Regions from separate parts of the Ensifer sp. B1-9 genome, predicted to be linked through region 4. Evidence: predicted binding sites of a transcription regulator. Region 4 holds the regulator's gene; each other region holds the start of a gene.
What was found. Region 4 encodes PhoB, which activates phosphate uptake and scavenging genes when phosphate is short. Its sites were predicted from a motif close to TGTCATNNANCTGTCAT; they were not measured.
Positions count from the first base shown of each region.

Region 1: phnC (phosphonate ABC transporter ATP-binding protein) is a predicted target of PhoB. The motif match lies at 2,473-2,489, and genes of this name have one in related genera.
Region 2: ACQ5BM_RS21550 (LTA synthase family protein) is a predicted target of PhoB. The motif match lies at 5,452-5,468, and genes of this name have one in related genera.
Region 3: ACQ5BM_RS19985 (alkaline phosphatase D family protein) is a predicted target of PhoB. The motif match lies at 4,127-4,143, and genes of this name have one in related genera.

Region 1 is NZ_JBCHVG010000006.1:179,003-186,375, reverse strand. Features, by position in the region: gene ACQ5BM_RS12875 (NAD(P)/FAD-dependent oxidoreductase) at 1-554, opposite strand, end outside; gene ACQ5BM_RS12870 (transporter substrate-binding domain-containing protein) at 626-1,453, opposite strand; gene ACQ5BM_RS12865 (YciI family protein) at 1,915-2,298, shown strand; gene phnC (phosphonate ABC transporter ATP-binding protein) at 2,553-3,395, shown strand; gene phnD (phosphonate ABC transporter substrate-binding protein) at 3,482-4,387, shown strand; gene phnE (phosphonate ABC transporter, permease protein PhnE) at 4,588-5,550, shown strand; gene phnE (phosphonate ABC transporter, permease protein PhnE) at 5,560-7,077, shown strand; gene ACQ5BM_RS12840 (DUF1045 domain-containing protein) at 7,205-7,373, shown strand, end outside.
Region 2 is NZ_JBCHVG010000011.1:194,862-202,234, forward strand. Features, by position in the region: gene ACQ5BM_RS21520 (LacI family DNA-binding transcriptional regulator) at 1-232, shown strand, start outside; gene ACQ5BM_RS21525 (diguanylate cyclase domain-containing protein) at 207-1,748, opposite strand; gene ACQ5BM_RS21530 (hypothetical protein) at 2,011-2,214, opposite strand; gene ACQ5BM_RS21535 (TolB family protein) at 2,349-3,176, opposite strand; gene ACQ5BM_RS21540 (hypothetical protein) at 3,262-3,465, opposite strand; gene ACQ5BM_RS21545 (NAD+ synthase) at 3,540-5,222, opposite strand; gene ACQ5BM_RS21550 (LTA synthase family protein) at 5,491-7,373, shown strand, end outside.
Region 3 is NZ_JBCHVG010000010.1:191,594-198,966, forward strand. Features, by position in the region: gene ACQ5BM_RS19965 (class I SAM-dependent DNA methyltransferase) at 1-1,298, shown strand, start outside; gene ACQ5BM_RS19970 (hypothetical protein) at 1,415-1,924, opposite strand; gene ACQ5BM_RS19975 (hypothetical protein) at 2,337-2,498, shown strand; gene ACQ5BM_RS19980 (amidase) at 2,634-3,944, opposite strand; gene ACQ5BM_RS19985 (alkaline phosphatase D family protein) at 4,209-5,771, shown strand; gene typA (translational GTPase TypA) at 5,971-7,373, shown strand, end outside.
Region 4 is NZ_JBCHVG010000007.1:370,482-377,854, forward strand. Features, by position in the region: gene argF (ornithine carbamoyltransferase) at 1-69, opposite strand, end outside; gene ACQ5BM_RS15690 (aspartate aminotransferase family protein) at 173-1,372, opposite strand; gene ACQ5BM_RS15695 (GcrA family cell cycle regulator) at 1,794-2,315, shown strand; gene phoB (phosphate regulon transcriptional regulator PhoB) at 2,384-3,067, opposite strand; gene phoU (phosphate signaling complex protein PhoU) at 3,270-3,983, opposite strand; gene pstB (phosphate ABC transporter ATP-binding protein PstB) at 4,034-4,849, opposite strand; gene pstA (phosphate ABC transporter permease PstA) at 4,863-6,185, opposite strand; gene pstC (phosphate ABC transporter permease subunit PstC) at 6,182-7,373, opposite strand, start outside.

The DNA of each region.
Region 1 (7,373 bases), on a different contig from region 4:
TAGTTCAGCGGATGCATGTGGAAGGAGCGGCTGTCGCGCAAGGCGTGAAAATAGCGTTTCGACTTCAATACGGAGCGGACACGCTCGGTGTCGAAATACTCCAGTTCGTATCCGTAGTTTTGGCGCATCGCATCGGCATGTGCCTTCAAGCTGCCGCCGTCGTCATAGCGTAGCACGCTGGTGATGCCGGGCTGCGCGTGCGCGCTCTCGATCTTCAGTGCCGCAATCGTTTCGCGAACGAAATCTACGCCTTCGATCGACAGCCGATGGATCTGCCGTGCACCTTCGGTACCGGCCATTCGCGCGATATTCTCGCCACCGGTCGCAAACCCCGGGCTGACAAAGCCGCCATTTCGACCGGAAGCCCCGAAGCCGACACTTTCGGCTTCGAGCACGACGACCGATTGCCCGGCGCGTGCAAGCTGAAGCGCCGTTGTCAGACCAGCGAGCCCGCCGCCGACGACGACCGTGTCACATTCGATGGTTTCCGAAAGGACTGGTCTGACCTTCCGGTCGACCATCGTCTTTTTGTAATAGGTATCCGGATAGGACATATTCTCTCGCCCCGCAGACAGCGATTAAGGGTTGCGGGCGGCATGGCTGCCGCCTCGCAGACTTGTCGAGGTCAATCGGCGCTGTAGTCCTTGCCGTACCACTTGGTGGTAAAGCTCGCGAGCGTGCCGTCCTTCTTCATCTCCGCAATGACGTCGCCGATCTTTTTCGTCCACTCCGGATCGGTCTTTTCCGCAATCACGACGAGCGGCTCCTTGAACGCGTATTCGCCTTCAAGCACCTTGAGCGGATAACCGTTCTTGATGGCGTTGAGCGCCGTCTGTTCCGGCGCGATGACGGCATCGAGGCGCACGCCATTACCGAGGCGCAGGTCGTCGAAGGGAAGCATGGAGTCGGCGAAGGTGCGGATCTCGCCCGGTTCCAGCTTGTATTCGATCGGCGGCAGCCCCGGAGCATCGATTTCCAACTGCCGGCGAATGAAATCTTCCGATGTCGTGGCGGTTTCAACGCCGACGACCTTGCCGTTCAGGTCGGCGACCGACTTCGCCTCGCTGTCCTTGTGAATGACGTAGACATAGGGGCTGTAGTAATAGATGCCGGCAAAATCGATGACCTGGGCGCGCGCCTTGGTCGGGGTCACCGAGCCGACGCCGACGTCATAACGTCCCTGCCAGCGGCCGCCGGTCAACGTGGCCCAGTCCGGCGTCTCGAAGCTGACCTCGACGCCGAGGCGCTTGCCGATCTCGCGGGAGACGTCAATGTCGAAGCCGACCAGCTGGTTGCTGTCGTCGAGATAGCTCTGCGGCGGCCACCCGCTGTTGGTGGCAACCACCATGGCCTTCTTGCTCATCACCCGGTCGAGCGTCTCGCCGGCCTGTGCGGCGGTGGCAAGTGCCAGCGCGGCAGCACCGACGGCGAGCTTTAGAACCAGTTTCCTCACGCGATCCTCCTGTTTGAACGTCAGCAATGGGTTCCCGTTTATGTAAGATGTCTGACAACATAAATTAGAAAGATCGATAAAGATGAGTCAAGGGTCGAAGCACGCACACTCCATGAAACGAAGTGATGGGACCATGCGTCCGCGTGATGAATGCGCCAACGAAGCGCGTTCCAGCACAGAAGCGCAATCATTCCGGCAACATGTGCTGGTACTCGGCCGTCTGCGACTTCGGACACGGACGCGCAGCCGCAGTTCGAAGCACTCGCGCGGTCTGGTCTGGTCTGGTGGGCGCGGCAAGCCGCGACACGCGGCGAACTCAAGCTAGCTCCCCGGATCGCGGCGCAAGCCTGCCGTTGGGCCGCAGCGTCCCTGCGGCGATTTCGAGCAATCGCAAAGCCATCGCCGAGCCGATTGAAGCCTTCGGCGAAACCTGACAGGAATACGTCCGGGAGGACGGTCCGATGTATTACGCGATCTTGGCTTATCATACGGCAGGCGTGGTCGAATCGTGGAGCAAGGAGGAGGACGCGGCCTTGATGTCCGACCTGCTCCAGGTTCACGATAGCTTCGTTCAACAGAAATCCTTTGGCCCGGCAGCGCGGCTCGGCCCCGTGGAAGGCGCGGTGACGCTGAGGGGCAAGGGCGAAGGTATCGTCACCGACGGCCCCTTCGCCGAAACCAAGGAGCAGCTTCTGGGCCTTTACGTCGTGGACTTCCCGTCACTCGAGGCAGCCATCGCGGCAGCACGCGAGTTGCGACGCAGCAATCCGACGGCGATCTACGAGATCCGGCCGATTGCGCTCTATATACCCGGGACGACCTTGGAACCTGGCCCAAAAAGCTAGGATCAAGCAGCGATATTGCACCATGACCGGATCGGGCGGCCGCCCTCGATCCGCTCCAAATCAACCTGGCAATCCCGTCGGAGGTGACCGATCGCGCACCTGCCGGCGCGATGCCGTTCACATTTGATTAACCCAGCCGCGCGGGTGTGAACTGTAACAGAACTTACAACAAACTGACATTTCGCTTTCATGAAGCGCCGATATGGCAGGTGTCATACCGATGACCGGTCTCCCCGAAAGAGGACCTGCTAGCAATGTTTCAGTTGAAGAGTGTAACCCGCCAATTCGGCAAGAAGACAGCCGTGAGTTCGGTTACCTTCGACATCCCGCAAGGGCAGATGGTCGGCGTGATCGGCCGTTCGGGTGCCGGCAAGTCGACGCTGCTGCGCATGATTAATCGTCTTGTCGATTTGTCCTCGGGCTCGATCGTCTATGACGGTACCGAGGTCTCGTCGCTACGCGGTGCTGCCCTTCGCAACTGGCAGCGCGACTGCGCGATGATCTTCCAGCAGTTCAACCTGGTGCCGCGCCTCGACGTGCTCACCAACGTTCTGCTCGGCCGCCTCAATCACCGCTCGACGGTCTTGAGCATCCTTAACATGTTCACCCGCGAAGAACGCATCATGGCGATCGGCGCGCTCGAGCGCCTTGGGATCGAGCAGACCGCGCTTCAGCCCGCAGGCACGCTTTCCGGCGGCCAGCAGCAGCGCGTCGCAATCGCCCGTGCTCTGATGCAGCAGCCGAAGGTGCTGCTCGCCGACGAGCCGATCGCCTCGCTCGATCCACTCAACGCCAAGATCGTCATGGATGCGCTTCGCGACATCAACGAGCGCGACGGCATCACGGTCATCACCAACCTTCACACACTCGATACCGCGCGCAACTATTGCGAACGCATCATCGGCATGGCGCACGGCCGCGTTGTCTTCGACGGCCAGCCCAAGGATCTGACTGCGGCAGCGGTTGCCGAGATCTATGGCGCCGATACGGGCATCGAGGAATCGATGACCTCCACCAGCATCAACATTCCCGCGGCCGAACCGCAGGAAGAAACGGCATCGGCCGGCCTCAAGCCGCTGGCACTGGCCGGCATCTGACGCCCGCCAGGATCGAAAGCCCGCGTCAAGGGCACCTCTTTGAAACCGAATAGCATCCGGCCGAGCCGGACACACGGGAGAACCTTATGCTGAAGAAAGCTCTTCTGGGCGCCGTCGCGCTCCTCGCCCTCGTCGGCCACGCTCAGGCTGAAGACCTCAAGGAATTCCGCATCGGGATCCTCGGCGGCGAGAACGAAGCCGACCGCCTGCGCAACTTCCAGTGCCTCGTCGACAAGCTGCCGGCCGCCATCGGCGTCGAGAAGGTCTCGCTGTTCCCGGCCGCCGACTATGACGGCGTTATCCAGGGCCTGCTCGGCGGCACGCTCGACTACGCCGAACTCGGCGCTTCCGGCTACGCCAAGATCTACCTCGCCAAGGCTGACGCCGTCGAGCCGATCCTGACAACCGTCCAGACCGACGGTTCGACCGGCTACCACTCGATCATGGTCGCCCGCAAGGATTCCGGCATCACCAAGCTCGAAGACCTGAAGGGCAAGAAGCTCGGCTTCGCCGATCCGGACTCCACCTCGGGTTACCTCGTTCCGCTCGTCACCCTGCCGGAAGCAATCGGCGCGCCGGTCAAGGAATTCTTCGGTGAGACCGGCTTCGGCGGCGGTCACGAAAACCTCGTTCTCGAAGTCGTCAAGGGCACCTTCGATGCCGGCACGACCTTCGGCTCGGGCGTTGGCGAATTCAAGGACGGCTACACCTCCGGCAACCTGCGCAAGATGGTCGACAAAGGCATCCTCGACATGAACGACCTCGTCGAGCTCTGGAAATCGCCGCTGATCCCGAACGGCCCGATCGTTGTCCGCACTTCGATGAACGACGACATGAAGGCAAAGTTCAAGCAGTTCATGATGGACCTGCCGAAGACCGACGCCGCTTGCTTCTCGGCCATCCAGGGCGGTGATTTTACCGGCTATACCGAAGTCAACTCCGACTTCTACAAGCCGATCATCGACGCCCGCAAGGCGACGATCGGCGGCTGATAGACCGCATCTCCCGGGAACGCTGGCCGCCCAAACGGCCAGCGTTTCACTGTTGAAGGGGTGTCCGGCACCTGTCCCGACTGCATGTCTCAGCGCCGCGCCGCTGAGTACGTCCATCGCTTATTCACGCATTTCCTGACGGAAAGCCGCTTCGCACTTTCCAGGAAATGCCAAAGAGGCCGGTGTAAGCCGGAATGATCATGGCAACTTCCCTGCTCCCGCGGCATCTGAGCGACAACGGCGCCGTCATCGAGCGCCATTGGCAGGAACTCAGTTCCCGCCGCCGTCTCTATTCCTGGCTCGGCTTCGGCCTTCTCTTCCTGACGCTCTCGGGCTCGCTCTGGTTCGCCAACGATTCCAACGCCGGCAAGTTCTTCGATCGCCTGCCGCATTTCTTCGACTTCGTCGGCGATCTCGCACCGCGCGACGGCCTGGAAATATTCCGCGCCATGTTCGACCTGCCCTCGCCCTATGACGACGGCAGCTTCAAGTACAACTACCCCGAAGGCCGGCTGTACCTGACCGACAGTTTCTACATCCCCGAATATGTCCACAAGATGCTGGAGACCGTGAACATCGCGATCTTCTCGACCGTCATCGGCACGGCGCTCGGCTTCGTGCTCTGCTTCCTTGCCGCACGCAACCTGATGCCCAATCCGTGGATACGCGGCGCGGTTCGCCGCTTCATGGAGATCCTGCGCGCCTTTCCGGAGGTGGTGATTGCCGGCTTCTTCCTGGCGATCCTCTCGCTCGGGCCCATTCCCGCGATCGCCGCGGTCTCGATCCACACGATCGGCGCGCTCGGCAAGCTTTTTTACGAAGTGGTCGAAAACGCCGACATGAAACCGGACGAGGGCCTGCGGGCTGCCGGCGGCAACTGGATCGAGCGCGTCTGGTTCGGCATGGTGCCGCAGGTGCTGCCCAACTTCACCAGCTATTTCCTGTTGCGGCTTGAAATCAACGTGCGCGCCTCGACCATCATCGGCGCCGTTGGTGGCGGTGGCATCGGTGAGCTTTTGCGCCTTTCGATCGGCCAGGGCCACCAGGCCAAGACGCTGGCGATCGTCATCTTGCTGTTCGCGACCATTTTCGCCGTCGACCAGTTTTCCGCTTGGCTTCGCCGCCGCCTTGTCGGCGAGCAAGCATTCCAGCTTGCCCAATAGGTGCGCGCCATGACCACGACCACACGACTGAGCCCGATGGAGATGGACGCGATCGCGACCCGCCATCCCGAGCTGCTGAAATCCTCCACCACCAAGCGGGTACGCACGGTAGCGATCGCCGGCGGCGTCATCGTTTACCTCGTCTTCAGTTGGTGGTTCTTCTCGATCGGCCAGGTGCTCGGCAACGCCAATTGGGGCATCGCCGGCACCTACCTCGCCGACTGGGTTTCTTACGAAGTGCGTCCGCAAATCCACATCGCTTCGGACCGGACGATGAGCCTCAACTATCAGCGCAATTCGCCGCTTGGCCCCAATCCCAAGCCGGACTGGGTGGAACTCGACAAGGAGACGGTGACGCGCCGCGTTGAAATTCCGGCGTCGACGGCGCAGGCAGCCAAACCGAAAGCAAACTCGTCCTTCAGTTTCATGGCGCCCGGTTCGGCCCTTGGCGGCGGCTCGACGGCCGCGACGCAGAACCGCGTCGAAACCCGCACGGAAGAGGTGCTGACGCGGGTCGTCGTGACCTACGACCGCTCGACCAAGATCGAGATCGCCGACGGTCTGGTGAAGGCGACCCATGGCGGCGAGACGCTGACGATGGCCGTCGACGGCACGGACACGGTCACACCGCAAGGCGTTTTGCCGTCCTGGGCGACGCAGAAGCGTCCCGGCGAGAAGATCGTTCTGGCTTTTGGCGCCACCGGGTGGGCCGAAGTCGAAGGCGACGAGGTCTCCGTGCGCAATCGGTTCTTCGGTTGGGCGAATTTCCTCTTCGACACCAACTCGCCCTTCTTCGGCAAAAGCTATGGCGAGGTTGCCTCGCTGATCGCCTCCGGCGAGCGCATCGATCCGGCCCGCTCGAACCTTTCGCTTGCCTGGAACAACATTCTCTATAATGCCGAATGGCAACATCTGGATGTGTGGACGAAGCTGCTGCAGACGGTCGTCATGGCCTTCGTCGGCACGCTCTTTGCCTCGCTGATCGCCTTCCCCCTTTGCTTCCTGGCCGCCCGCAACATCACGCCGAACTTCATGGCCAATCAGTTGGCCAAGCGCTTCTTCGACTTCCTGCGGTCGGTCGACATGTTCATCTGGGCGCTGTTCTTCACCCGCGCCTTCGGCCCCGGACCGCTTGCCGGTATCTCGGCGATTTTCTTCACCGACACCGGCACGCTGGGCAAGCTTTATTCCGAGGCGCTGGAGAACATCGACGACAAGCAGCGCGAGGGCGTCAAGTCGGTGGGTGCCGCGCCGCTCGCCGTGCAGCGCTTCGGCGTGTTGCCGCAGGTGCTGCCGGTCTTTGCCAGCCAGGCGCTCTATTTCTGGGAATCGAACACCCGTTCGGCGACCATCATCGGCGCCGTCGGCGCGGGCGGTATCGGCCTCAAGCTCTGGGAAGCGATGCGCACCAATTCCGATTGGGAAAATGTCGCCTACATGGTGCTTCTGATCTTGCTGGTTGTCTTTATTTTCGACAGCATCTCGAACGCGTGCCGTTCGCGCCTGATGGGGCGCAAGGCACATTGACGACAGCCAGGCATTTGCGCGCCCGCCATCATGATGTTGTCATGGAAATCGGTTAGCTGCGCATCGCATCCCGCAAACTATCGACCCGCCGCCCTGGCGGGCCGGTCGCTACAAGAAAGTGAAGACCGTGCGTTATGCAATCTACTTCGCGCCGCCGGCGGACGACCGGCTGTCGCAGGTCGCGTCCCGTTGGCTTGGCCGTGATGCCTTCACCGGCCAGGATCTCGATACCCCGCCGGTCGCGGGCCTCGACAAGGATACGCAGCGCGCGCTGACAGCCGACCCGCGGCGCTACG
Region 2 (7,373 bases), on a different contig from region 4:
CTTCGACCGGCTCGGCCGCCGCTGCGCTCTCTACGTCGCCCACGACCTCGACGAGGACAATCTGGCGCTGCTGCGCGAGCGGCGCATTCATTTCGTCCTGCACCATGATCTGAAGACCGACGCGCGCACGGCATTTCGCACGATCATGCTGCACGGCCGCGCTTCGTCTGGCGCGGTCGGCCCTCAGCTTTCGGCGGTCGTGGTCATCACGCCCTATAACGTGCCGGAGTAGGACGATCGCCACTCGGTCCGGGGACGAACTGATTGCCCGAGGTTCGGCCCGGCAGGACCGTATCGTCAGCCGATTCGACGCGATTGCGGCCGCGCCGCTTGGCGAGATAGAGCGCCTCATCGGCGGCCAGCAGCAGGGCGCGTGCGGTCAGCCCGTGGCGCGGCGCAAAGGCGATGCCGGCGCTGCCGCCGACGATGAGCAATTGGCCATTGAACCCGACCGGAGTCTGCGCATCGGCGACAAGACCAGCCGCAAGCCCGCGAGCCTCGGCCTCGCTGCATTCGCCGAGAATAATGGCAAACTCGTCGCCGCCGAGCCGTGCGACGGTACCCTTGGAGCCGGCACGGTTCCGGAAGCGCTCGGCCATGGCGACCAGAACGGCGTCGCCCGCCGCATGACCATGGCGGTCGTTGACCGCCTTGAACGCGTCGAGGTCAGCATAGACGAGCGTGAACGGGTGCGTCTTTGCCTTCAATAGCGCCGCCGCCAGCATGTCGTCGAAACCGCTCCGGTTGAGCAGCCCCGTCAGCCGGTCGTGCTTGGCAAGATGCCGGTTGAGCGCCTCGCTCTGCTGCAAGGCGGCAAAGAGCGACGAGAAGCGCAGGGCGACAAAGGCCATCAGCAGCGCCGCCACGATCGCCATTACGATGACGCTCGGCAACAACTCGGCCCGGACGAACCCGCCCGGTGACTTCGGCATCCACGCCGACACGAGGCAGGATGCGTCGGAGCAGCGCCCGACGGACGCATAGACGCTGCCCTCCGGCCGCGCTGCGAGCGGCACGAAGGCGAGTCTACCGATACCCAGCCGCGCCGCGATCTCGCGCATCATCTTCGGCGTCACCGGCCGCACCGAAACCATGAGCACGGGCGCGCGACGCTCCGCCGGTATCGCCAGCGTTTCCGGGATCACCGCCTGCACGACCGCGACGCTCATGCGTCCGTCGATTTCACGCAAGTCCACGGCGTGAATTCCGGGCACGGTCGGCATCACCGATTGCGGGTCCGGCGTCACGACATCCAGCACATAGGAGCCGTGATTGTTTCTGAGCGCGTTGTCGTAGCGGCGCCTGGCTTCGTCGAGCAGATCGTCCACCTCCTCGAGCGGAACACGGGCCGCCTCGCTTGATACCGCAACGCCGTCCTTCAACACCGTCGAAACGTTGTGGTCGCGATCCGTGAAGATCAGCCAGGAGAACCCGTAGTCTTCCCACAGCCAGCCCGACATCTCGTCCGCAACGAAGGCGTCGCTGACGTGTCCTTTGGCGAGTTCCTGGTAGGTTTTGTCCCAGAAGGAGAGCTGCGCCTGGAATTGAACGACCGCATCCATCTGGTGGCGCAGTTCGTTTGCCACCAGCCGCCGCTCCGCCGAAAGGCCGAAGCGATCCGCTTCCGCGACCGAACGATCAAGAACGAAGATGAGGCTCGCTATGATCAGGACGGCGACCAGGGTACAGGCGGCATGAATCGCCCAAACCGTTCTCCTCCGCTTCGCCAACCGCAACGTCTTGTCCACTACGCCAGTCCCCCTCGTCCGCACCGGCCACGGCGAGCATTTTGGCGCTCCTGCAAGCGCGATGCCCGGCGATGGCAGCCGATACGCCGGCACCCTAGCGACCAAATTAGAAGTTTGGCTTAAATAAGCTGGTGTTGAAATACTTAACGATTTCAACCACCTGAATCGATAGACAAACCGACCGACAATCAGCAGTCGCAGGCAAAACCTATGGGCGCGCAAGCGCCGGCCCGCGCACCCATATTCGCAATCGCCTATCGGGTCACAGCCGCGCGATCGCGCGGGCCCGCATTCGCACCGCGCTCGAGCAGAAGCCGGACCACGTTCGCCTGCTGATCACAACGAAAGCGAGCGGCGTCATCCAGTCCTGCTGCGGCTCCGGCCAGCCGCGGCCCCGGAACGCCCCGAAAGCGGCCTTGATAAGCTTCGGCTGCCGATCGAGAATTTCGGCAACGCGTTCGACCATTCCAAAGGATGCGGCCGCAAAGATACCCTGGGGCTGCTGCGCGTCCTGTCGGACGGCCAAGGTCGCCGTAACGCTGTGAATTGCTGCAGGTTTTCTTCCCTGGATCCGATCGAAGGAACTCTGCAGCCGCGCCCTCAGTTTTCCGGCTGATAACGAACGAAGGCGAAGCGGTCGCCGGCGGGAGACCAGTTGGGCACGTTCATCGTTCCCTGCCCGCCGAAGAGCTCGAACAGCACGCGCGCATTGCCGCCATCCATATCCATCAGCCGCAGGCGGACATCGAGATCGCGCGGATGATCGAAGACGTCGCCGTCATAGGAAAGCACCAGCAGATGCTTTCCATCGGGCGACGGATGCGGGAACCAATCGCCATAGGGGCTGTCGGTGATCCGCGTGACATCGCTGCCATCGGGACGGACGCGCCAGATCTGCATGCGGCCGGTGCGGCTTGAGTTGAAATAGATCCATTCCCCGTCGGCAGACCAGTCGGGCCCGTCATTGCGCCCTTCCCCGTGGGTCAAGCGCCTCTCCTCGCCGCCATCGACCGAAATCGTGTAGATGTCGAAGATCTGGTCCCGGATGCCGCAATAGGTCACCTCTTGTCCATCGGGCGACCAGCCGTGCCAATAGGATGGCAGGTTGCGGGTGACGAGCCGTGGCGTTCCGCCTTCGGCCGGCAGCAGGTAGATCGCCGATTTCCCGAACTCGGTTTTGTCGCTGATCGCGATCGTGCCGCCATCGGGCGAGATGCCGTGATCGTTGTTGCAGAGCGTAGCAAAGCCGGTGTCGATCTCCGTCGGCTGCGAACCGTCGAAGCCGAGGCGATAAAGGCGGCCATCGCCGTTGATGACGAGGTGCGTGCCATCCCGCGACCAGTTGGGCGCCTCGACCAGCCGATCCGTCTGCCAGACGACGCGTGTTTCGCCGGTAACGATGTCATAGGTTTCGATGGAACTGCGCATACCGTTCTCCCGCCGCGGTGAAGCAGCTGTTTGCGTTTTTCACCCGCTCGCAGCGTCGCCAGAACCTTGGCGCAGACCGGCTGCATCACGATGGATGACGTTGCTCCCGCCAGCTTGAGACGAGGCCCCGGGCCAACAGCAGCAGGATGCAGACGAAGGCAACGTCGACGATGACGGCGCTGCCGGTTGCAAGGCCATGGATGCCGAAGACCGCCGGTGTCGCGAAATAGGCGATCTGTGCCGAAAGCTGCCCGGCAGCGGAAACGTCGCTCAACGACCACAGCCGCATCAACCGGATCTCCTCGTCCGTGAACTCGGGACCGCCGTGCTGCCGTCCCGCCCTTCGCCGAAGGCGCTCACCGTCTATCCCCGGTCGCGGAAGCGGTTGGTGATCGGGTAGCGGCGGTCGCGGCCAAAATTCTTCTTGGTGATCTTGACGCCCGGCGCCGACTGTCGCCGCTTGTATTCGGCAATGTAGAGCAGGTGTTCGACCCGGTGAACCGTCGCTTCGTCATGGCCGCGGGCCACGATCTCGTCGGTACCCATCTCCTTTTCGACCAGGCATTCGAGAATATCGTCGAGCACCGGATAGGGCGGCAGCGAATCCTGGTCCGTCTGGTTGGGGCGAAGCTCTGCCGACGGCGCCTTGTCGATGATATTCTGCGGAATAACGATGCCCGACGGACCCAGCGCGCCCGGCGGAACCGTCGTGTTGCGCCAACTCGACAGCGCATAGACCTGCATCTTGTAGAGGTCCTTGATCGGATTGAAGCCGCCATTCATGTCGCCATAGAGCGTGGCATAGCCGACCGACATTTCCGACTTGTTGCCCGTCGTCACCACCATCGAGCCGAACTTGTTGGAGATCGCCATCAGGATCGTGCCGCGCGTGCGGCTCTGGAGGTTCTCCTCGGTAATGCCGGATTCGGTTCCCTCGAACATGTCGGAGAGTGCGCTCAGGAAGCCTTCGACCGGTTCTGAGATCGGTACGATGTCGTAGCGGCAGCCGAGCGCCGCGGCGCAATCCTTGGCGTCCTTCAGTGATTCCTGCGAGGTGTAGCGATAGGGCAGCATGACGGTGCGCACCCGCTCTTCGCCGAGCGCATCGACCGCCAGTGCGGCGCAGATCGCCGAATCGATGCCGCCGGAAAGACCGAGCACGACATTCTTGAAGCCGTTCTTGTTGACGTAGTCACGGAAGCCGAGCATGCAGGCGCGGTAGTCCGCCTCCTCCCGCTCCGGCAGGCGGGACTTCAGCCCGCTGTCGCAGTGCCAGCCGTTTTCGCCCTTCTTCCACTCGACGATGCTGATCGCCTCTTCGAACTGGCTCATCTGGAAGGCCAGCGACTTGTCGGAATTGAAGGCGAAGCTCGCGCCGTCGAACACCAGTTCGTCCTGGCCGCCGAGCTGGTTGGCATAGATCATCGGCAGGCCGGTCTCGATCACCTGCTTCAGCACCACCTGATGCCGCACGTCCACCTTGTCGCGATAATAGGGCGAGCCGTTCGGCGACAGCAGGATTTCCGCGCCGCTTTCGGCCAGCGTCTCGCAAACGCCGAGATCGCCCCAGATGTCCTCGCAGATCGGAATGCCGATGCGCACGCCGCGGAAATTCACCGGACCCGGCATCTCGCCTTGGTCGAAGACGCGCTTTTCATCGAACTCGCCATAGTTCGGCAGATCGACCTTGTCGCGAACCGCGATGACCTTGCCGTCGTCGAGCACTGCCACCGAATTGTGCCGCCCGATCTTGGTCTGCCGCGGGAAGCCGATGATGACGCCCGGACCGCCGTCGACCGTCTCGGCCGCCAGCTTTTCGACCGCCTGGTAGCAGGCCTTCAGGAAGGCTGGCTTCAATACCAGATCTTCCGGCGGATAGCCGGAGATGAACAGCTCCGTCAGAAGCAGGAGATCGGCGCCCTGGCGCGCTGCATCGGCGCGCGCCTCACGGGCCTTGGCCAGGTTTCCGGCAATGTCACCCACCGTCGGATTGAGCTGGGCGACTGCGATGCGGAGGAGCGAGGGAGCGGTCTTGTGAGCGGTCATGAGCGGGCCTGTCGATCTCTTCTGAGCGATTGCATCTGGCTTTTCGCAGTGTTCTTTAGCGCAATCCGCGGGAAAATACCCACAGGCAATCGCCGCTAGACGAAAAAATCCGAAAAATTCTGTCTTTCCCGGTTCTTATCGGGGGTAGTTGCAGCACCGTCACGCGGCGGAAAGCTGTTCCCAACTCCCGTTAAGAAACCATTCATCCCCTGTTCAAAATGACGAGCGTATGACAGTTACACGACACATTTGTGAATTGGAGAATATATTGGCCAGTATCGATTCCGCGGTCGCGAGAGGCTCGCGCGTCTATGTCGATAGACCCGGCTTCACCGCGCGGCACGCCAAGACGCTCGCGGGCGCCCGCAGCGCATTGTTCTCCCTTTTCTTCGCAGCTGCTCTCGTGTTCGTCGTCGAACTGGTCGTGCGTCAGTCGATGTCCGATACCGTCGCCTATTTCCTCGACCCCATGCGTCCGGCATTGACGACGGTCGGTGCCTTCTTCCTCGTCCTGCTCGCCATCGACGGCATTTTAGGCCGCGAGCACAAGTCGGCCGTGGTGATGGCGCCGCTTGCCATCATACCGGCCGTCATCTGCCAGCAGAAGCAGGTCTTCCTGTCCGACCCGCTCTATCCGACAGATTTCCTGTTCGGCCGCCAGATCATGGAATTGATGCCGGTGCTGGTGAAGGACCGGCCCTGGACCGCCGTCGGCATCGCCGTCGGCCTCGTCGCCGGGGTCATCGCGATCGCGCTCTTGCTGCGTTTTGCCTGGCGGACCTTCCCCAAGCTGACGACGCGCGAGCGCGTGGCTCGGCTCGCCTTCGCGCTGCCGCTGCTCGTCGCCTTCTGGAACATCATGGATTACAACCAGTTCTCCTGGATCCGTGACCGCCTGAAGGTCATCCCCATCATGTGGGACCAGACCGAGAACTATAAGCACAACGGCTTCGCACTCGCCTTTGCCATCAATCTGCCGATGGCCAATGTCAGTGCGCCCGCCGGCTACATGGCCGATGCCATCGATCGCATTCCGGTGAAGCCGCTTCCGGCCGGCACCTCGCACCGCGGCAAGCCCGACGTCATCGTGCTGATGAGCGAGTCCTTCTGGGATCCGACCCGCCTGCCGAACGTCAAGCTCTCGCCCGATCCGATGCCGACGATCCGCGAGATGCAGTCGGGCAATGTCTTCTCGCCGGAATTCGGCGGCATGACCGCCAATGTCGAGTTCGAGGCGCTGACCGGCTTCTCCAACGCCTTCCTGCCCTATGGCAGCATTCCGTACCAGCAGTACATCCGCAACCCGATCCCGTCGCTTGCCACCTTCTTCCGTGGCGAAGGCTACGTCTCGCGCGCCATCCATCCCTTCCAGAGCTGGTTCTGGAACCGCACCGCGGTCTACAAGGCCTTCGGCTTCGACACCTTCAAGTCGGAGGAGAACATGCCGCCGATGAAAAAACGCGGCATCTTCGCCTCGGACGAGTCGCTGACCAACGAGATCATCCGCCAGGCCGATGCGATGGACGATCCATTCTTCTTCTTCGCCGTCACGCTCCAGGGCCATGGTCCCTATGAGGCGAACCGCTACGCGAACAACACCATCAAGATCGAAGGCGACCTACCGGAAAGCGACCGCCAGGTGCTCGCTACCTATGCGCAAGGGATCAAGGAAGCCGACGACAGCCTGAAGAAGCTGATGGACTGGGCGAAGAAGCGCGATCGCGAAACGATCATCGTGCTCTTCGGCGACCATCTGCCGCCGCTGAACACCGTCTATACCAGTACCGGCTTCATGAAGGGCGTCACCGCAGAGCGCAAAGGTTCCAAGGACCAGATGAAGGCGCAGCATGAAACGCCGCTGGTCGTCTGGTCGAACAAGACCGGACCGAAGAAGAACGTCGGCACCATCAGCCCGGCCTTCCTCTCCTACACGATCCTCAAGCAATCCGGCTACGAGCATCCCTACTACACCGGGTTCCTCGGCAAGGTTCATGACCAGTTCCGCGTCGTCGACCGCTACATGCTGATCCGCAAGAACGGCAAGGAAGTCGCCGAGTGGTCGCGTCAGCCGAAGGTGCCCGCCTTGCTGCGCGATTATCGCTTCCTGCAGCACGATATGATGTTCGGAAAACGCTACTCGACGGACCGGTT
Region 3 (7,373 bases), on a different contig from region 4:
TCGAGCTGAAAGCGAATGCAGCCATCTGCTCACCAGGCATGAAACTGCACGGCTCTGGTTTTATTGTGACGCCGCAGGAAGCCGAATATCTCGGGCTTGGACGTGTGCCTGACCTCGAACGGCATATTCGAATCTATCGCAATGGTCGTGATCTCACCGACCGACCACGCGGCGTGATGGCTATCGATCTGTTCGGGCTGACAGCGGAAGAGGTCCGGGTGCGTTATCCTGCGGTTTATCAACACGTGAAGATTGAAGTGAAGGAGAAAGTCGAGATCGGCGAAAAGGGGAGGAAGAAGTTTGTCGGGCGCGACTGGAACAATCGCGAAACCTATCGCGATAACTGGTGGATTTTCGGCGAACCGCGCCGAGACCTCCGTCCCGCTCTCGCTAACCTCCCTCGCTACATTGCCACCGTCGAAACCGCCAAGCACCGCGTCTTCCAATTCCTTGACGCTGCGATCCTGCCGGATAACATGCTGGTTGCCATCGGCCTGAGTGACGGCTATCCGCTCGGCGTTCTTTCGTCCCGCTTCCATGTGATATGGGCGCTTCGGGCGGGCGGATGGCTCGGCATTGGCAATGACCCGCGCTACTCCAAATCTCGCTGCTTCGATCCCTTCCCATTCCCCGACGCCAGCGAGGCGCAAAAAGCAGCCATCGGCGCCATGGCCGAAGAGCTGGATGCCCATCGCAAGCGGGTGCTGGCCGAGCATAAACACTTGACGTTGACCGGCCTCTACAACGTTCTGGAGCGGCTGAAGGCAGGCGCCAAGCCAGACGATCTCGATGTCAAGGAACGTCAGATCTTCGACGATGGGCTGGTGCTGATCCTGAAGGAACTGCACGAGAAGCTCGACGTCGCTGTGGCAGACGCCTATGGCTGGCCGGTCGACTTGGCCGAAGAGGAGGTGCTCGCCCGCCTCGTCGCGCTCAACAAGGAGCGGGCGAAGGAGGAAATGCGGGGGCTGGTGCGTTGGCTCAGGCCCGATTACCAGATCCCGCGTTTCGGAACGGAGAAGGAGAAGGCGGAGCAACTGGAGGTCGATCTGGGCGAGACGATCATCGTCGCCGGGCCTAAGCCGAACTTTCCCAAGGACGAGCGCGACCAGACTTTTGCGGTGCATCAAGCGCTTATGGAGGCCGATGGACCGCTAGAGCCGGCTATGATCGCGGCGAGCTTCAAGCAAGGGCGAAAATGCCTGCCCGCCATTTCCGCAGTGGTCGTTTCGCTTTACCGATTGGGCCTTGTCTCGACGGCAGACGGCAAAACCTTCTCCTTAAGGCGCGCAGCCTGAGCTATGAAGTTGTCCTGAAGTCGGATTTCTACGAGCGCGACCACCGACACCGCGATTTGCCCGGGCTCGCCTGAAAAAGAGGTGCTACCGGAAATGCCAAACAGCTCCGCGCCAGCTCAATCCGCCGCGTTGTTGCGGAGCCAGGTTTCCAGCGCGGCGATCACCGACAGCCGCAGGCTCGCGCCCTTGGACAGGGCGCGGGTGAGGGACATGTCGTCGCCGGCAAAACCCATCTCGGCCATGATGTCGTTCGCCCGCATTCGGCGGCGGTTCATGACGGTGCGGATTTCGGCGATCGCTTCTGGAAGCAGGTAGCGGCCGCTGGCAATGGCGGAGGGCTGGTGCGCCACGCGTGGCGGATCGACTTCAACCTGCGTTGCGGCCAGTTTCACGGCGTCGTTGCCGCTCAGCCAGTTCAGGAAAGCCTCGCGTTCGGCGGGGCTTGCCTTGGTCCAGGAATTCTTGAGCTTGTCGAGGCGGGTGCGCTCGTCCTTGAGCCCTGCTGCGACGAGCGCCTTGCGCAGTGACGGGATGCGGCCGGAGAGCAGATCCGCATGGATATCAGGGAAATCGAGCTTCAGGCGCTGCATGTCACCGGTTTCGTCGCGCTTGGTTTTCTTCGACATGCTCATTCCCGCGTCGTTCGTCCAGGCCGTTTCAGCGAAACCACATGCCTCGTCTCCGCAACCGCGTGAACTGGCGAAGCAGCGCTTTCGCGTTTCTGGCGCAGTCGCGCGGATGACAATGCCAGGGTGCCTGAGCCGAGGTGATCTCGTCCAAGCCGCCGCCGCGCTCCCACGCTTCTGCGCGACATGCTCTAGCGTGGCCGATCGTCCGGTGCGAGCGAAATAGCCCACTATCCTCTGTCCTTTGCGGACCATTGCCGATAAGAGCCGGGATCGAAGCGGTGCGCGGCGCGATATCCAATCGATATGTTCGCTCGACGCGTTGACGTCATGCATCCAGCTTTACGCAAGTCCCTTCGCCTATCGTCACCTCAATGGCCGGGATGTGACACGGCGAATGAAGGACAATGATATGTCAAACGATATCGAGCATTATCGCGACCCATCCGATTCGATGGTCGCCCTCTATCTCGCCAACAACGACGGCGACGAACTCACCGATGCCTTGGTCGCCGCGCTTGAAGACGCGTTCCGTATTCTGCGCGACGAGATCTCCGGCGAGACGATGCACTGAAGCGGTGCCGCTTATCGCGGCCGCTGGTTGGGTTGCCGCCGTAGCCGCCATGTCCGATGGACGCTGTCCGACGGAAGAATGCTCGTCAGCCCCAGTGCGCAGCTCTTCTCGGTTCGATCGAGATGTCTTGTCGCGTCAGTTTTTCCGCAGCAGCGCCTCCACCGAAAGAGCGGCCGCCAGCACCGCCGCATCCGTTCCTTTCCTGCCGACCAGCATCATGCCGGCCGGGCGCTGGAGGTTCGGCATCGGCAGCGTGATGGCGCTGAGGTCGAACTGGTTGGCGATCTGGCAATTGCGCAGCAACAGATCCTCCACGCGGTTGTATTCCGCCCGGTCCGCTTCGACGCTTGCGATCGGCACGGCGGCGATCGGTGTCGTCGGCAGCGCGATGAGATCGTAGGGCGAAAGCCGCTCGTCCATTGCGGCGGCGAGCCCGCGCCGCGTTTCCAGCAAGGCGGCGATGGCTGCATCGGGTACGGTGAGACGGCGCCGAAGCGGCAGCTTGACCCTGTCGTCGACGGGGGCCGCGGCGTCATTCAGCCAGCCGGCATGGATGCGGCTTGCTTCCAGCCCGGCGATCGAGCCGATTCGCGTCGCTTCGCCGAGCTTCTCCATCAGGTCCTCCAATGTGAAGTCGGCGATTTCCGCGCCGGCCTTGGCCAACCGGCCGAGGCTTGCCGAGAAGGCATCGGCGATTTCGGGCGAGAGGTCTTCGAACAGCCTTCCCCGGGGGATGCCGATGCGAAGGCCTGCAATCGGGCGAGCGACAAGCGGTTTCGGTTGCTCACCGGTCATCACGGCATCAGCCGTCGCGCAATCGGCAACCGTTCGCGCAAGCGGCCCGAGCGAATCGAGGGCGGGCGACAGCGGAAAGGCGCCCTGGAGTGGAATGCGGCTGGCGGTCGGCTTGAAGCCGACGATGCCGTTCAGCGCCGCGGGGATGCGTATGGAGCCGCCAGTGTCGGAACCGATGGCAATGTCGCAAGTGCCTTCGGCTGCCGAAACCCCGGCGCCGGAAGACGAGCCGCCGGGGATGAGGCTCTCGTTTGTGGCGTTGCCGGGCACCGGGTAGTGCGGATTGAGGCCGACCGCGGTGAAGGCGAATTCCGTCATATGGGTCTTGCCGATGATCACAGCGCCGGCGGCGCGCAGTCGCTGAACGACGAGGGCATCTTTCTCTGCCGGGACCGCATTGCGGCGGATGATGGAGCCGGCAAGCGTCGGTTCGCCGGCAACGTCGAAAAGGTCCTTGATCGAAACGATCTTGCCGTCGAGCGGACCAAGGTTCGCGCCGTCCCGTCGGCGGCGGTCGGCGGCATCGGCTTCCGCGCGAGCATTTTCCGCATAGAGGCGCACGAAGGCTTTTTCTTCGCGCCGGCGATCGCTAAGCCGGCTCAGGATCTGTTCCAGGCGGTCGCGGGCGGAAGTGTTGGCGGAGTGAGACACGATGATGACCTGTCGATTTTGGTGTCGCCGCGCGGCAGCATGAGGCGGGATCATTGCCCGGATTCGCATCTGCAGTCAGGCTTTCTTCTTTGATAGCAGCATTGGCGGCGAAAGCCATTGCTCCGATGCCGAACGAGGTGGTCCCCGACCTTCACCGAACTGTCGCCAAATCGTTCAAATAGTTTCATGCGGCTGTTACGTCGCTGACATCGGCATGACCAAAGGTCCGGCACGCGCGGTCGCGCTGCCGAATCGGAGGTCTGTTTGGCCGATATCCTCAAGACGCTTTCCCGGCGTTCTTTCCTGCTTTCCGCCGGTGCCGCGGGCTTCGTCGCCTCATCCGGCCTTGCGACACCCTTCTATGCCAGAGGCTACGGCCGGCCGGAATTCATTCACGGTGTGCAATCGGGTGATGTCGATACCTCCTCCGGCATGATATGGACCCGAGTGGATCGGCCGTCGCGGGTGTCGGTCGAGTATTCGACGACCGAGAGCTTCGCCAATCCGGTTCGGCTCGCCGATCTCACGGCGACGCCCCAAACCGATTGCGCAGTCAAGTGTTCGCTCGACGGGCTGCTGCCGGACCAGGACATCTTCTATCGTTTCACCGCCACGGATCTTTATGATGTCAATCGTGTCTCCGAGCCGGTGATCGGCCGGTTTCGCACCGCCCCCTTGCGCAAGCGCTCGGTCCGGTTTGTCTGGTCCGGCGATACGGCGGGCCAGGGCTGGGGCATCGACGATGTCGGTATGAAGACCTATTCGACCATGCGGCTGCACGAGCCGGATTTCTTCATTCATTCCGGCGATACGATCTATGCCGACAACCCCATCCCCGACGAGATTCCCCTTCGCGATGGCGGCGTCTGGAAGAACCGGGTGGTCACGCATGAGAAGCGCGACGTGGCGCGCACGCTCGAGGAATATCGCGGCCAATGGAAATACAACCTGCTCGACGAGCATGTCCGGCAGTTGAACGCGGTCTGCCCCACCTTCTATCAGTGGGATGACCATGAGGTCCTGAACAACTGGTCGGCCTCGACCGATCTTCGCGACGATCCGCGCTATCCGGAAAAGGACGTCGCCGTCTATGCCGAGCGGGCGGCCCGGGCGTTCCACGAGATGACACCGATCCGCACACCGGCGACGCAGCCCGGCCGCATCTTCCGCAAGGTCGGCTATGGGCCGTTGCTCGACGTGTTCTTCGTCGACCTCAGATCCTATCGCGGCGCCAACCAGGGCGAGGGCGGCGGTGCGCTGTTCGGCTGGCGGCAGGCGGACTGGCTGAAGCGCGAACTTGCCGCCTCGCGCGCGGTCTGGAAGGTGATCGCCTGCGACATGCCGATCGGTCTCGTCGTCTGGGACGATTATGCCAACAGGCGCGGTTCGGACGCGATCGCCAATGGCGACCATGGTGCGCCTCAGGTACGTGAGCGCGAATTCGCCGATCTCCTGCGCTTCATTCGCGACAACGGCATCGACAACCTCGTCTGGCTGACGGCGGACGTGCACTATACCGCCGCGCATCACTACGATCCCGCGCGCGCTGCCTTCAAGGACTTCACGCCTTTCTGGGAGTTTGTGTCGGGTCCGCTGCATTCCGGCACCTATGGGCCGAAGGAACTCGACATGACCTTCGGGCCGGAGGTCCGCTTCATGAAGGCGTCCGGCGGCGGCATCGACAGCAACCTGCCGCCGCCGGCCGGTCTGCAGTTCTTCGGCATCGTCGATATCAACGGTCAGACAGAGCAGATGACGGTCCGTTTGATGGACCGGCAGGATCAGGAACTCTGGCGCGTGACGCTCGATCCGGCCGCGATTGCATGACGAATCTGGTCCAGGCCGGTCGCTTCCCAAACCCTGTTCGCGAGGCCCCCGGCGGGTGCAAACCCATGGCCTACCGGCATTTGAACGCGGCGCTCGTGCGCGCGCCCCCTTTCGCAATCGCAAAAAAACCTGTATGAGCGCGACCATTGAAAAAGCGGCGTGGCCCATCGGGGCTTGCCCTGAACCTCCGAGACGAAAAATGAGCATTCGTAACATCGCGATTATCGCGCACGTCGACCATGGGAAAACGACCCTTGTTGACGAGCTCCTGAAGCAGTCGGGCTCGTTCCGCGAAAACCAGCGCGTTGCCGAACGCGTCATGGACTCCAACGACCTCGAAAAAGAGCGCGGTATCACCATTCTCGCCAAGGCGACTTCGGTCGAATGGAAGGGAACCCGCATCAACATCGTCGACACCCCCGGCCACGCCGACTTCGGCGGTGAAGTCGAGCGCATCCTGTCGATGGTGGACGGCGCCATCGTTCTCGTCGACGCTTCTGAAGGCCCGATGCCGCAGACGAAGTTCGTCGTCGGCAAGGCGCTGAAGGTCGGCCTGAAGCCGATCGTCGCGATCAACAAGATCGACCGTCCGGACGGCCGCCACGAGGAAGTCATCAACGAAGTCTTCGACCTCTTCGCCAATCTCGACGCCTCCGACGAACAGCTCGACTTCCCGATCCTCTACGGTTCGGGCCGCGATGGCTGGATGAACGTCGCTCCCGAAGGTCCGAAGGACCAGGGCATGGCGCCGCTTCTCGACCTCGTTCTGAAGCACGTGCCGGAGCCGACGGTTGCCGAAGGTCCGTTCAGCATGATCGGCACGATCCTTGAAGCCAACCCCTTCCTCGGCCGCATCATCACCGGCCGTATCCATTCGGGCTCGCTGAAGCCGAACCAGGCCGTCAAGGTTCTGGGCCAGGACGGCAAGCTGCTCGAAAATGGCCGTATCTCGAAGATCCTTGCCTTCCGTGGCATTGAGCGTCAGCCGATCGACGAAGCGCATGCGGGCGACATCGTCGCGATCGCCGGTCTCACCAAGGGCACCGTCGCCGATACCTTCTGTGATCCGTCCGTCGCCGAAGCGCTGACCGCGCAGCCGATCGACCCGCCGACCGTCACCATGTCCTTCATCGTCAATGACTCGCCGCTCGCCGGCACCGAAGGCGACAAGGTCACGAGCCGCGTCATCCGCGACCGCCTGTTCAAGGAAGCCGAAGGCAACGTTGCGCTGAAGATCGAAGAATCCTCCGAGAAGGATTCGTTCTTCGTCTCCGGCCGCGGCGAACTGCAGCTTGCGGTTCTGATCGAGACCATGCGCCGCGAAGGCTTCGAACTTGCCGTGTCGCGTCCGCGCGTCGTCATGCACAAGGACGACAACGGCCAGCTGCTCGAGCCGATCGAAGAAGTGGTCATCGACGTCGACGAAGAGCATTCCGGCGTCGTCGTGCAGAAGATGTCGGAGCGCAAGGCCGAAATGGTCGAGCTGCGTCCGTCCGGCGGCAACCGCGTTCGTCTCGTGTTCTTCGCTCCGACCCGTGGCCTCATCGGCTACCAGTCGGAGCTTCTGACCGACACCCGCGGCACGGCGATCATGAACCGCCT
Region 4 (7,373 bases):
GTCGATGATCGTCCGGAGATCGGCGGCCGTCACGGCCGAAAGATCGAGAAAATGTCTGGTGCCTGCCATCGTACTCGGTTCCTGTCTGAAAAATCGACCCCTGGTGCGCCCGCATTCCGCGTGAACGCACGAAGGGCATTCTAACACCCTGTGTCGGCGTCGGTCCTATCCGTTAAGCAGCGGCGTTGCCGCCGGCCTTCCGCACCGCTTCGGCAGCGCGCTCGATGCGCGCGAGGCCCTCGCGTGCTTCCTCCGCCGTCACCGTCAGCGGCGGCAGCAAACGCAGCACATTGTCGCCGGCCGGCACGGCCAGGAGCTTCTCGGCGCGGATTTCCTTCAAGAGATCGGCCGAAGGGCCTTTTACCTTGATGCCCAGCATCAGGCCGTCGCCGCGGATGTCCTCGATGACATCCGGGTAGCGGTCTTTCAGCGAGGCAAGTCCCTGGCGGAAGACGAGCGCGACATCGCGCACATGGGCGAGGAAGCCGTCAGCGAGGATGACGTCGAGCACGGCGTTGCCGACGGCCATCGCCAGCGGGTTGCCGCCATAGGTGGAGCCATGCGTGCCCGCCACCATGCCGGCCGCCGCCTCTTCCGTCGCCAGGCAAGCGCCGAGCGGAAAGCCGCCGCCGATGCCCTTGGCAACGGCCATGATATCCGGGCGGATGCCCGCCCATTCATGGGCGAAGAGCTTGCCGGTACGGCCGACGCCGGTCTGGACCTCGTCGAGGATCAGGAGCAGGCCGAACTCGTCGCAGAGCGCGCGCAGTTCCTGCAGGAATTCCTTCGTCGCCGGGCGAATGCCGCCCTCGCCCTGGATCGGCTCGATCAGGATCGCGGCGGTCTCTTCGGTGATCGCATTCTTGACGGCAGCGAGGTCGCCGAACGGAACCTGGTAGAAGCCCGGGGCCTTTGGTCCGAAACCTTCGATGTACTTCTGCTGGCCCCCGGCGGCGATCGTCGCGATCGTGCGGCCGTGGAAGGCGCCCTCGAAGGTGATGACGTGAAACTTCTCCGGCTGGCCCTTGGCGAAGTGATAGCGCCGCGCCGTCTTGATCGCGCATTCCAGCGCTTCCGCACCGGAATTGGTAAAGAAGACCCGATCGGCGAAAGTGACGGCAGCCAGGCGGCGGCCAAGGCTTTCCTGCCCCGGAACTTCGTAAAGGTTGGAAAGGTGCCAGACCTTCTCGGCCTGCGCCTTCAGCGCCTCGACGAGATGCGGATGCGCGTGGCCGAGCGAGTTCACGGCAACGCCGGCGGCGAAATCGAGGTAACGCGAGCCGTCTTCGGCGATCAACCAGACGCCCTCTCCTCGCTCGAAACGCAACGGCGCGCGCATGTAGGTATCGTAAAGCGGCGTGGTTGCAGTCATGCGAGGCTCTCCTTCACTCCAATCGGCATCGGTACCGCAGCTTCATGCGGCCCGATAAAAATCAAAAATGCCGCCTTTCGGCGGCGCAGGCACTATTCCCATTTCGCACCGCAATGTCAACAAAACCAAGCCTTGCAGCGCGATGGCGAGACCCGTTTCCCTGCGACGAAAAAATCGGCCGGAAGGGCTTGCAAAAATGCAACGCTGATCGAGCAAGTTGGGGAAAACTACGAATTCGATTCGGCGTGATTCCCCGGACTCTTGCCACGGAGTCCAGCGGTCAGTACGTTAACATTCAATTACTAGACGCGTGCGGCGGACCTAGTCACCAAAAGAGTTATCGCGTTTGCAACCTCGGGGTTCAGCCGGGGTGCGGTGAGGGATTCTGCCATCCCCAACGCTGAGAACGGAGAGTGCAGAGATGAACTGGACTGACGAGCGGGTGGAGAAACTGAAGAAGCTTTGGTCCGAGGGCCTGAGCGCAAGCCAGATCGCGGCGCAGCTCGGCGGCGTCAGCCGTAACGCTGTCATCGGCAAGGTTCACCGCCTGAGCCTTCCCGGACGCGCCAAGGCTGGCGGCAGCGCCACGGCGGCGGCCCGCCCGAAGCGGCCGACCTCGGCCCCGCGTGCTCCGAACTACGCCTCGCGCGTTTCGACCCGCACCGTTGCCCGTCCGTCCGGCGCCACCGTTCTCAAGGAAGAGATCGAAGTCGATCTCGTGGCCGAGCAGAATTTCAGCATCAGCACGGACGTGGTCGTGCCGATGTCGCGCCGCCTTGAGCTGACCCAGCTCACCGAACGCACCTGCAAGTGGCCGATCGGCGATCCGCTGAAGGAAGAATTCCACTTCTGCGGCAATGACTCGCCGGAGTCCTCGCCCTATTGCAATTTCCATGCACGGCTTGCCTACCAGCCGTCGGCCGAACGTCGGCGGATGCGCTGAGGCTCCGCACCGGAACAAAAGAAAAGGGGCTGAGCGGCCCCTTTTTTATTGCCTGCTGTTGGTCCCTCTCAGCTTTCGAGCGAGTAGCCGGCGCCGCGGACCGTGCGAATGACGTCCGGCATGGTCGAGAAGTTCAACGCCTTGCGCAGGCGGCCGACATGCACGTCGACGGTCCTTTCGTCGACATAGATGTCGTGACCCCAGACGCCATCCAGCAACTGCGAGCGCGAGAAGACCCGGCCCGGAGAGGACATCAGGAACTCGAGCAGTCGGAATTCCGTCGGTCCCAGGCGAACCTCGCGGCTGCGGCGATGGACGCGATGGGTTTCCCTGTCGAGCTCGATGTCGCCGCAGCGCAGCAGCGTCGAGAGCACTTCAGGCTTCGCCCGGCGAAGCATCGCCTTGACGCGAGCCATCAGTTCCGGCGTCGAGAAGGGTTTGACCACATAGTCGTCTGCGCCGGTCGCGAGACCGCGAACGCGCTCGCTTTCCTCGCCGCGCGCCGTCAGCATGATGATCGGCAGCCGCTCCGTCTCCGGGCGCTGGCGCAGCCGACGGCAAAGCTCGATGCCGGAGACGCCGGGCAGCATCCAGTCGAGGATCAGCAGGTCGGGCAGGCGTTCCTGGAGCCGGATCTCCGCCTCGTCACCCCTGAGGATCGTATCGACGTCGAAGCCTTCCGCTTCCAGATTGTAACGCAGCAGGACGCTCAGCGCCTCTTCGTCTTCGACCACGGCGATTTTTGGCAACATCAGGTAACGTCTCCTTACCGCGAGCGCCGTGCGGCTCCAGTGGCCGGGCCGGCGCTCAGACACTCTAAATCTGGAGCATTTCCGCGTTTTTCAAAGGCGGTGCGAAAGCCGCATGCTTCAGATACAGGAATTCGGGGCCGCGACCGGAGCCGCGACCAGGTGATATTCAGGGGGCATGCATTGCGAACGGCGCGTCTAACGCTCAGTCGTTGACCGAGCCCAACGTCGACGTATTGTCATCCTTCGGACGCTCGCCTTCCGGCTGGGCACCCGTTGCCATGTAATAGATCGTCTCGGCGATATTGGTCGCGTGGTCGCCGATGCGCTCGATGTTCTTGGCACAGAACAGAAGATGCGTGCAGGGCGTGATGTTGCGCGGGTCTTCCATCATGTAGGTCAGCAGCTCGCGGAACAGCGAGGTGTAGATCGCATCGATCTCCTCGTCCCGCTCGCGAATGCTGTTGGCCTTTTCCGGCGAACGCGAGGCATAGACGTCGAGTACTTCCTTGAGCTGCACCAGGGCGAGCTCGGCGAGGTGCTCGAGACCGCGGGCAAGCTTGCGCGGGATGCCGGAACCGGCGACCGCGATCACGCGCTTGGCGGTGTTCTTGCCGAGGTCGCCGACACGCTCCAGGTCGGAGGCGATGCGGATCGACCCCATGATCTCGCGAAGGTCGGCGGCGACCGGCTGGCGCTTGGCGATCGTGACGATCGCCTTCTCGCCGATCTGGCGCTCGGCATCGTCGAGAATGGTGTCGTCCGAGATCACCTTCTGCGCCAGAGCCAGGTCGGAATTGACCAGGGCGCGAACGGATTCAGCGACCATCTGCTCGGCGAGACCGCCCATTTCCGAGATGCGGCGCGTCAGGTACTTCAGTTCTTCGTCATAGGCGGACATGATATGCATGGACATGATCGTCGATCCTTGCGGGCGCTTTCCAGTTACTGTTGCAGCCGTCATTGGCCTCAGCCGAAGCGGCCCATGATGTAATCCTGGGTGCGCTGGTCATCCGGATTGGTGAACATCTTGTCGGTGTCGTTCTCCTCGACGAGATTGCCGAGGTGGAACATGGCGGTGCGTTGCGACACGCGGGCTGCCTGCTGCATCGAGTGGGTCACGATGACGATCGTGAAGTTCGTGCGCAGTTCGTGGATGAGCTCCTCGACCTTGGCCGTCGCGATCGGGTCGAGTGCCGAACAGGGCTCGTCCATCAGGATGACTTCCGGGCTGACGGCAACGGCGCGCGCGATGCAAAGGCGCTGCTGCTGGCCACCGGAAAGGCCGGTGCCCGGTTCATGCAGGCGATCCTTCACTTCATTGAACAGGCCGGCCTTCTGCAGGCTGGTTTCGACGATCTCGTCAAAATCCGCCTTGGTGCGGGCAAGCCCGTGGATGCGTGGACCGTAGGCGACGTTGTCGTAGATCGACTTCGGGAACGGGTTCGGTTTCTGGAAGACCATGCCGACGCGGGCGCGCAGCTCGACCACATCGATGGTCGGATCGTAGATGTCGTCCTCATCGAGCGTGATCTTGCCGGTGACGCGGCAGTTCTCGATGGTGTCGTTCATACGGTTCAGCGTGCGCAGGAAGGTCGACTTGCCGCAACCGGACGGGCCGATCAGAGCCGTTACCGTATTCTCGCGGATGTTGAGGTTGACGTCGAAAAGCGCCCGCTTCTCGCCGTAGTAGACCGACACATCCTTGCCGATCATCTTGTAGGGCACAGTGTTCATTTTCTGATCCAAGGCCTTCTCGACTGCTGCTTCTGACATGATGTTCATAGAAATTACCTCACTACCAACGGCGCTCAAAGCGACGTCGCAACAGAATGGCGCCAAGGTTCATGACGACGAGGAAGATGAGAAGAATGATGATCGCGCCGGAGGTGCGCTCGACGAAGGCGCGTTCCGCCTCGTTGGCCCACATGTAGATCTGCACCGGCAGCGCCGTCGACGGCTCCATCGGCGAACCGGGATAGTCGACGACGAAGGCGACCATGCCGATCAACAGCAGCGGCGCGGTTTCGCCAAGCGCGTGGGCAAGGCCGATGATCGTACCGGTCAAAATGCCCGGCATCGCCAGCGGCAGAACGTGATGGAAGATGGTCTGCATCTTCGAGGCGCCGAGACCGAGTGCCGCCGAGCGGATGGACGGCGGCACCGCCTTGAGGGCCGCGCGGGTGGCGATGATGATCGTCGGCAACGTCATCAGCGTCAGCACGAAGCCGCCGACGACGGCCGCCGAGCGCGGCATGCCGGCAAAGTTGATGAAGACGGCGAGGCCCAACAGACCGTAGACGATCGACGGAACGGCTGCGAGGTTGTTGATGTTGACCTCGATCAGGTCGGTGAGCCGGTTCTTCGGCGCGAACTCTTCGAGATAGATCGAGGCGGCAACGCCGATCGGCAGCGACAGCGCGAGCACGATCATCATCATGTAGAACGAGCCGAGGGCGGCGACGCCGACGCCCGCCGCTTCAGGACGGCTGGAGGCGCCGAAGATGAAGATGCCGGTGTTGAAGCTCTTTTTCAGGATACCGGCCTCGGCAAGCTGGTTCATCCAGGTGACCTGCTGGTCCTTAACCTTACGCTTGCTCTCTTCGACCTTGAGGTCGATCTGCCCCTTGTAGGCGGAGTCGATGTTGGCTTCTGCCAGCAGGGTGACCGGAACGGTCTTGCCGATGATGGACGGATCCGCCACGACCATGTCGCGCAGCAGCGTACGGGAGCTCGCAGAGACCATGTCGGTCGCCTGCTTGACCAGCGGCCGCTTGCTCGCATCGATGCCGAGCTGCTTGACGAGCGCCTCGCGCACCAGCAGCGGATAGTTGGCAGTCATCAGCACCTTGCTGTCGCTCGTGCGTTCGCCCTTGGGGTCGATGACCTTTTCGGTGAATTCGATCGGCAGCGTGATCGTCGTCTGCTGGAACGCGGTGTAGCCGTTGGAAATGACGGTCCACAACAGCAGCGCCAGGAAGAAGAGACCGATGCTGATGGCGGCAATGCCGTAGGCGCGGAACCGGCGCTCGGCGGCATAACGGCGCTTGATGCCGATATCACGCTTGGCGGATGCGGGACGGGCGGAAATCCGGACGGTCGGGGAAGCGATGTCGGTCATTCGTACTGTTCCCGGTATTTGCGCACGATGTAGAGCGCGTAAATGTTGAGGCCGAGCGTGATGACGAAGAGCGTGATGCCCAGTGCGAAGGCGACCAGCGTCTGCGGCGAGGTGAACTCGAGGTCGCCCGTCAACTGGTTGACGATCTTCACCGTCACCGTCGTCATCGGCTCGAAGGGATTGAGCTGCATGCGGGCTGCGACACCGGCCGCCAGCACCACGATCATCGTTTCGCCGACGGCGCGGGACGCGGTCAGAAGCAGCGCGCCGACAATGCCCGGAAGGGCTGCCGGAAGGATGACCTTCTTCACCGTTTCCGAGCGGGTGGCGCCGAGACCCAGCGACCCGTCACGCAGCGCGCGCGGCACCTGGGTGATGATGTCGTCGGAAAGCGACGATACGAACGGGATCAGCATGATGCCCATGACGATGCCGGCGGTGACCACGCTCTGCGCCTGGATGAAGTTCTGGTAGTTGCCGGTGACAAGACCGTTGAGCTGCGCCGAGATGTCACGCAGGAACGGGCCGACGGTCACCAGTGCGAAGAAACCGTAGACGATGGTCGGGATGCCGGCGAGCACTTCGAGCAGCGGCTTTGCGGTCGAACGCAGGCGCGGGCTTGCATATTCCGCCATGTAGATGGCCGCGAAGAGACCGATCGGCACCGCGAACAGCATGGCGACGAAGGCGATGTAGAGCGTGCCTGCGAGAAGCGGCAGAAGGCCGAACTGGCCGGAGGCGCCACCGCTGCCGGCTGCAGCGAAACGCGGATCCCAAACCGTGCCGAAGAAGAACTCGAACGGCGAGACCATGGTGAAAAAGCGACCGGCTTCCGACAGCATCGAGGCGACGATACCGACGGTCGTCAGGATGGCGATCGAAGACGCGACGATCAGCGAGCCGAGAATGACCCGCTCGACCTGGTTGCGCGCACGGAAGCGGGTGGCAATGTTGCGGATGGCGTAGATGCCGCCGGCGATCGCGACCAGCAGAACGGCCGCCGTCATGAACCAGCGATTGGCAACGGTCATCGCGTTGAAGTGCTGGGCGACGGTGACCATGTAGGGCTCGCCTTCGCCCGCAAGGGCAACGCCCTTGGATGCGAGCGTCGAGCGAAGATTGGCGCTTCCGCTTTCGAGCGCCGAAAGCTCCTCGCCGCTCAAGCGCAGCAGGCCGCCGGCAACGGAT